2 linked regions of the Pontibacter liquoris genome follow. The protein of the gene in region 1 binds, or shares a complex with, the protein of each later gene. Links are inferred from orthologs where the notes say so. Each region holds a gene or a part of one and is shown in the gene's direction. Other genes may lie near its edges.

What was found. The genes of interacting proteins can lie anywhere in the genome.
Region 2: the proteins of LWL52_RS14610 (region 1) and pheT are in contact, whole or in part, in a crystal structure (PDB 6P24), measured with the Escherichia coli proteins. The link is inferred for Pontibacter liquoris from one-to-one orthologs.

What each region holds. Positions count from the first base shown.
Region 1 is NZ_JALEBG010000002.1:283,191-286,579, forward strand. What follows is about bases 329-3,160. They hold LWL52_RS14610 (phenylalanine--tRNA ligase subunit alpha), read left to right. Parts: upstream 329-1,146; coding sequence 1,147-2,175; downstream 2,176-3,160. Other genes in these bases: LWL52_RS14605 (LiaF transmembrane domain-containing protein), read right to left, coding at 329-789; LWL52_RS14615 (3-hydroxyacyl-CoA dehydrogenase NAD-binding domain-containing protein), read left to right, coding at 2,294-3,151; LWL52_RS14620 (hypothetical protein), read left to right, coding at 3,144-3,160. Outside these bases: more of LWL52_RS14605, read right to left, coding at 1-328; more of LWL52_RS14620, read left to right, coding at 3,161-3,389.
Region 2 is NZ_JALEBG010000001.1:261,099-264,454, forward strand. The notes cover bases 279-3,356. They hold pheT (phenylalanine--tRNA ligase subunit beta), read left to right. Parts: upstream 279-650; coding sequence 651-3,062; downstream 3,063-3,356. Other genes in these bases: LWL52_RS01040 (hypothetical protein), read left to right, coding at 3,067-3,356.

The sequences.
Region 1 (3,389 bases):
GAGCACTTTGTTGGGATCGTAGCCATGCGGCAGGGCCGGGCGGTTATCGTCTATCCCTCCCAAAATGGCCACCATTTCCGATTTTATCTGCCAGTGCGGCGGCACGATCAGGCTGGTGCCCCCGAAGATCTGGGTGGTATCCAGCACCACCGGGTATTGCATGTCGGCCTGCATCAGGTTCAGCTCGGTGCCCCCGAATACGCTCACCACCTCGCCGCCTTTAAAGTTCTTGGTAATGATATTTTTCTTCACCCCGCCAAAAATAGCCGTGGTGCGCACGTAGTCTTCCACAGAAGGAACGGGCTCCGAAGCCCCTGCATCAGGAGCGGTATACGTGCCGCTATAGTTGGTGTAATCGCCCGCCGGGGCAGCACCAGTAGCTACGTCGGGATAGTAGCCGGTGGTGTCACTTCCGGATGGCCCGGTTCCCGGAGGGTTACCCCAGGTATGTCGTCTTTTAGGACGCGCCATCAGCCACACCCCCAGGCCGATGATGAGGATAGGCCAGAAAAAATGCCGCATACTAAAATGAACAAAGAAGAAATCATCCAGCAGGAAAACGGTGCCGATCACGATGAGCACCAGCCAGCCCGGCCGCTGAAACGAATGCCGGAAACCCATGAACAGGCCCAGCACGATCAGCAGCATCTGCCAGGAAAATACCCAGCGCGGGAAAAAGAACACATTCATTTTGGCAGCCAGCAGCAATACACCGATCACTACCAGCACCAGGCCACCGCCTACTTTGCCTGACTGCCTTTCCGACGGGTTAAAGTCTTTATTTCTCATGACTTGTCATAGTTTAAATTTCTGATTCAAAAGTATGGCAGCAGATAGCGCAGCACAACGACAAATAGGCTTGCCGGGGCAAAAAGTCGGTAAGTGGCCGGTCTGCGTCGGTAAACTGCCGGCGAACTTGGCAGGCCCGGCATTCGCCGCCCGCTGCGCGTATACTTGCAGGAGGGCAGCAGCCGTTTGCTAACGTAAAGGTGCTGAATAACCTGGCGCCTTAAAATTATTTTGGAGCAACCCGCTCTTTTAGCCGCCCAACGGGCGCCTGGCAGCTACAAACCGGAAAACAGCTATTGCAGAAACACGCCCGGCAAGCATGAAGTTAAAAGCAGCAAATTATTATCTTTGCATATGATGGTGGAGAAGATACAACAAGTAGCACAAGAGCTGGAGGCCGCAGCGCTGAACAATGCCTCCGAACTGGAGCAGTTCCGCATTGCCTACATGGGCCGCAAAGGCCGCATTGCCGACCTGTTTGATAACCTGAAGCAGGTGGCGCCGGAGCAGCGCCGCCAGGTGGGCCAGGAACTCAACAGCCTGAAGAACCGCGCCCAGGAACGTTTTGACCAGGCGCAGGAGCAACTGGCCAGCGCCGCAGCCGGCAACGCCGGCGAGCAGGCATTTGACTTTAGCCTGCCCCCTGTGCCCAACACGCTGGGCACCCGTCACCCGCTCTCACTGGTGCGCCGCGAGATCGTGCGCATTTTTGAGCGCATTGGCTTTAACGTGTCCGAAGGACCGGAGATGGAGGACGACTGGCATAACTTCTCGGCCCTGAACTTCCCGGAAAACCACCCGGCACGCGAAATGCAGGACACCTTTTTCCTGAGCGCCGACCGCCAGCAGTTGCTGCGCACCCATACGTCTACCGTGCAGGTGCGCCTGATGGAAACACAAAAGCCGCCGCTGCGCAGCATTATGCCGGGCCGCGTGTACCGCAACGAAGCTATTTCGGCGCGGGCACACATGGTGTTCCACCAGGTAGAGGGCTTGTATGTAGATAAAAACGTGAGCTTTGCCGATCTGAAGCAGACGCTGTATTACTTTGCCAAAGAGATGTTCGGGCAGGACACGCAGGTGCGCTTCCGTCCGTCTTTTTTCCCGTTCACCGAGCCTAGCGCGGAGATCGACATCACCTGCCTCATCTGCAAAGGCGAGGGGTGCAACATCTGCAAACATACCGGTTGGGTAGAGATTGGCGGCTCAGGCATGGTAGACCCGGCCGTGCTGGAAAGCAGCGGCATCGATCCGCAGGAATACTCGGGTTTTGCTTTTGGCATGGGCATTGAGCGCATTACGATGCTCAAATACCAGATAAAGGACCTGCGCCTGTTCACCGAGAACGACGTGCGGTTCCTGCGCCAGTTTGAAGGCGTTATTTAATTGTTGGATTGCTGCATTGTTTAATTGTTGGGCTTCGCTGGTAGTTAATTCTTCAAGTATAGCCAAGCTTTACATCAATCCAGCCATTTAACCATTTAACAATGTAACCATTCACCAGATGACCCTGGAGGAGATAAAAACGATCGGCGTAGTGGGTGCTGGCACCATGGGGCAGGGCATTGCGCAGATCTGTGCGCTGGCCGGCTACAAAACCATCCTGTTCGACATCAATGCCCAGGTGCTGGAAAAGGCGCAGCAGACGACTACTGAGAACCTGGCTAAAGGCATTGCACGCGGCAAACTCACGGAAGCCGACAAGCAAACGACTCTCGGCAACCTTTCTTTTACAGGCGATACGCTGCAGTTAAGCTGCGATGTGATCATCGAAGCGGTGGTGGAACGGCTGGAGGTAAAGCAAAGCATTTTTAAGGAGCTGGCCGCCATCAACAGTCCGCAAACCATACTTGCCTCTAACACGTCCTCTATCCCAATCACGCGTATTGCCGGCGCCGTGCCGCACCCCGAGCGCGTGGTGGGCATGCACTTTTTTAACCCCGCTCCCATCATGAAACTGGTGGAGGTGATCTCCGGCGCTGCTACCTCGCCGCAAGTAAAAAATACCATACAGCAACTGGCCCGGAAGCTGGGCAAAACGCCTGTTATGGCCAAAGACTCGCCAGGTTTTATCGTGAACCGCGTAGCCCGTCATTATTATGTGGAAGCCCTGAAGCTGCTGGAAGAAGGCGTAGCTGATGTGGCAACCATCGACAAGCTGCTGCAAGCGAGCGGCTTTAAAATGGGCCCTTTTGAGTTGATGGACCTGATTGGGGTGGATACAAACTATTCTGTGACGACTGCCATGTTCGAGGCCTTCCATTACGATCCGAAGTTCCGGCCAAGCCGCATTCAACAGCAGAAAGTGGATGCTGGCCATCATGGTCGCAAGTCAGGCAAAGGCTTTTATAATTATGAGTAAACTCTGGATAGCTTTATCACTCCTGCTAGCGCTACTGGCAGGCTGCAAAGACAGCAGCAGCGGCCCGGCCATACCCACAGTGCCGGTGAGCGTGCAGATCAACGTCGGCAGCCTCCAATACCCGGAACTGCGCCAGGACGGCGGCTATGTGTATCTGCAGGGCGGTTACAAAGGCATTATACTGATACGCCAAAACGCCAACCTATACCTGGCCTTTGAGCGCGCCTGCCCCTACGAC
Region 2 (3,356 bases), on another replicon or contig:
GAGAGCAGGTTTATACTTGTACTTCAGCTATACTTTCATAGCAGCTGCCATCGTGCGGACAGGTCGCGACCTGCCCTACAGGGGTATCCACAAGCAAAGGCAGCTGCTATCGAAATCTTCCCAGTCCTTGGGTTGAGCGCCTTGGTGTGTTGCGGTGCCCGTCAGGGCAGCCCGCAGCGTAGCGAGGAGCAGCTTCACGCCACAGTGCGATGCCAAAGGACAAGCCCTCGCGGGCTTGGAGCGCACCAAAGTCAAAAATCAAATAAGGCAAGTATAAAACTGAGCAATACAAGCAGCTAGTAAGTATAGCCAAACTAGCTATAAAACGTAGGAATACACCTAGCTACCAAGTATAGCCTAAGTTATAGAGCAGCATCTACAGCCACTACCAAGTATAACCAAAAGTAAAACGAAGCATCAACCAGCGGCTACCGAATATACCAACTAGTATAAACTACCACAGCAACCCCAAGCTGCCAACTATAACCGAAAGCACACCTCAGCATAAAACGGCAATAGCCTGTTACTCCCCAGCAACCCTTCTTTCAGACATTTTTCCTGGCCTTGCGCCACTAAACAGAATTATGCTTAATTTTGAAGAACAGGAGCTGCTTTAAAGGCGGTTATACTTTCATACAACAGAAAACAACATGCTGATTTCGTTCGACTGGCTGAAACAACTGATCCACATAGACAAACCTGCAGAGGAAATAGGCACTTTACTTACGGGCGCAGGCCTCGAAGTGGAGGGCATTCATACGTACGAGGCGGTGCAGGGCGGCCTGGAAGGCATTGTGCTGGGGCAGGTGCTCACCTGCGAGCGCCACCCGGATGCCGACCGCCTCAGCATCACCACCGTCGATATTGGCACGGGCACACCGAGCCAGATCGTGTGTGGCGCCCCCAACGTGGGCGCCGGGCAGCGCGTGGTGGTGGCTACTGTTAACAGCACGCTGTACCCCACGGGCGGCGAACCTTTTAAGATCAAGAAATCAAAAATACGCGGCGCTGCTTCCGAAGGGATGATCTGCGCCGAGGACGAAATTGGCATCGGTACCTCGCATGCGGGCATCATGGTGCTGGACACCGACCTGCCCAACGGCACACCGGCCGCCGCCTTCTTCGGGCTGGACTCCGACAAAGTGTTCGAGATCGGTCTGACGCCGAACCGGGCCGATGCCGCCTCGCATTACGGCGTGGCCCGCGACCTACAGGCCCTGACCGGTGCCAAAGCAGAACTGCCTTCTGTGGAAGCCTTCGGGGTAAGCAATACCTCCCGAAGTATAACCGTGGAAGTGGAAAATACCGCTGCCTGCCCGCGCTATGCCGGGGTAACAGTTTCAGGTATAAAAGTAGGCCCTTCGCCCGAGTGGATGCAGCGGCGCCTGCGCGCCATCGGCCTCTCGCCCATTAACAACGTGGTGGACGTAACCAACTATGTGCTGCACGAACTGGGCCAGCCGCTGCATGCCTTTGACGCTGACAAGATAAAAGGCGGGAAGATTGTGGTGAAAACCGTGGCCGAGGGCACCGTGTTTAAAACGCTGGATGGCGTGGAGCGCAAGCTGCAGGCTACCGACCTGATGATCTGCAATGCCGAAGAGCCCATGGCGATTGGCGGCGTATTTGGCGGGATAGAATCGGGGGTATCGGCCGAAACAACAAGTATCTTTATCGAAAGCGCATATTTCTCGCCGGACTGGGTGCGCCGCACGGGCATGGCCCACGGCCTGAAAACAGATGCCTCTTTCCGTTTTGAGCGGGGCACCGATCCGGACATGGTCATCACGGCGCTGAAGCGCGCGGCCCTGCTAGTGCAGGAGGTAGCCGGCGGCGAGGTCTCATCCCAAATCGTGGATGTGTACCCCAACCCGATCGGCAGCCGCGAGATTGTGGTAAGTATAGCCCGTATTCACAGCCTGATCGGGCAGCACATCGGCACAGAGCGCATCAAAACGATTCTCACAGACCTGGGCATCACGATCACCGGCGAAACTGAAACGCACCTGACCTTGTCGGTGCCACCGTTTAAGGTGGACGTGACCCGCGAGGCCGATGTGGTGGAAGAAGTGCTGCGTATCTATGGCTTTAACAACATCACGGTAAGCGAGCACATGTCGTCCACGTTTCTGGCCAACTTTCCGCGGCCAAACCCGGAAGATATCACTGACGCTATCATGAGCTATATTGCCGATAACGGCTTCCACGAGATCATTACCAACTCCATTACCAACTCTAATTACTATACACAGGACGGGGAAGAAGCGGGGTTGGTGGAAGTGGTGAACTATAACTCCGAAGACCTGGACGTGTTGCGCAAGAGCATGGTGTTTTCGGGGCTGGAGGTGCTGCGCCGCAACATCAACCGCCGCCAGCGCGACCTGAAGCTTTTTGAATTGGGCAAAGTATACAGCAAGCTGGAAGGCGAATACAAGGAAAGTCGCCGGCTGGCCCTATACCTGGCCGGCAACGTGTCGGCCGAAAGCTGGAAGCAGCCAAGTATAAAAACTGCTTTCCACGACCTGGCAGGCGTGGTGCAGAACGTGCTGCGCAAGCTGAACGCCGGCGATTTTGAGATGCAGCCACTGGCGCCTAACCGCTACCTGCAGCAGGGTATTGCGTATACCAAAAACGGCACGGTGCTGGCTGAGCTTGGTCCGCTGGATGCCCTTGTAGCGCGGCAGATGGAAGTGAAAGAGCAGGTATGGTACGCCGAACTGAACTGGGATTACCTGCTTAAAAAGTATAAAGACAAGCTGACGGCCGAAGAGCTGCCTAAATATCCGGAAGTGCGCCGCGATCTGTCGCTGGTGCTGGATAAAAATGTTACCTTCGACCAAGTCCGCCAGATCGCGTTGCGCACCGAGCGCAAGCTGCTGCAGGATGTGAATGTGTTTGACGTGTACGAGGGCGACAAAATAGAAGCCGGTAAAAAGGCCTATGCCATCAGCTTTACGTTGCTGGACCGCCAGCAAACCCTGACCGATAAGGTGATCGAGAGTACGATGAACCGCCTGATGCAACAATTTGAGAAACAACTGGGAGCTTTTATCCGCAAATAGTGTTATGCCAAAAGAAAAGCAACTACAACAGCTCCAGCATATTGAAGATAAGCTGCGCCGCCTGATCAACCGCTATGCCGATGTGCAGCAGCGCCTTGCCAAAGCCCAGGAAGAAATTCAGGCTCTGGAAGAACAGGTGGCCGAGAAAGAGCAGCAAATAAAAAATTTTCAAAATCAGGAGAATATTGTTAAAATTGTAGACACGATAGCAGGAAACACTGCAAATTCGACAGAGTTAAAGCTCAAACTAAACGAATACATAAGAGAAATCGATAAGTGTATTGCTTACCTGCA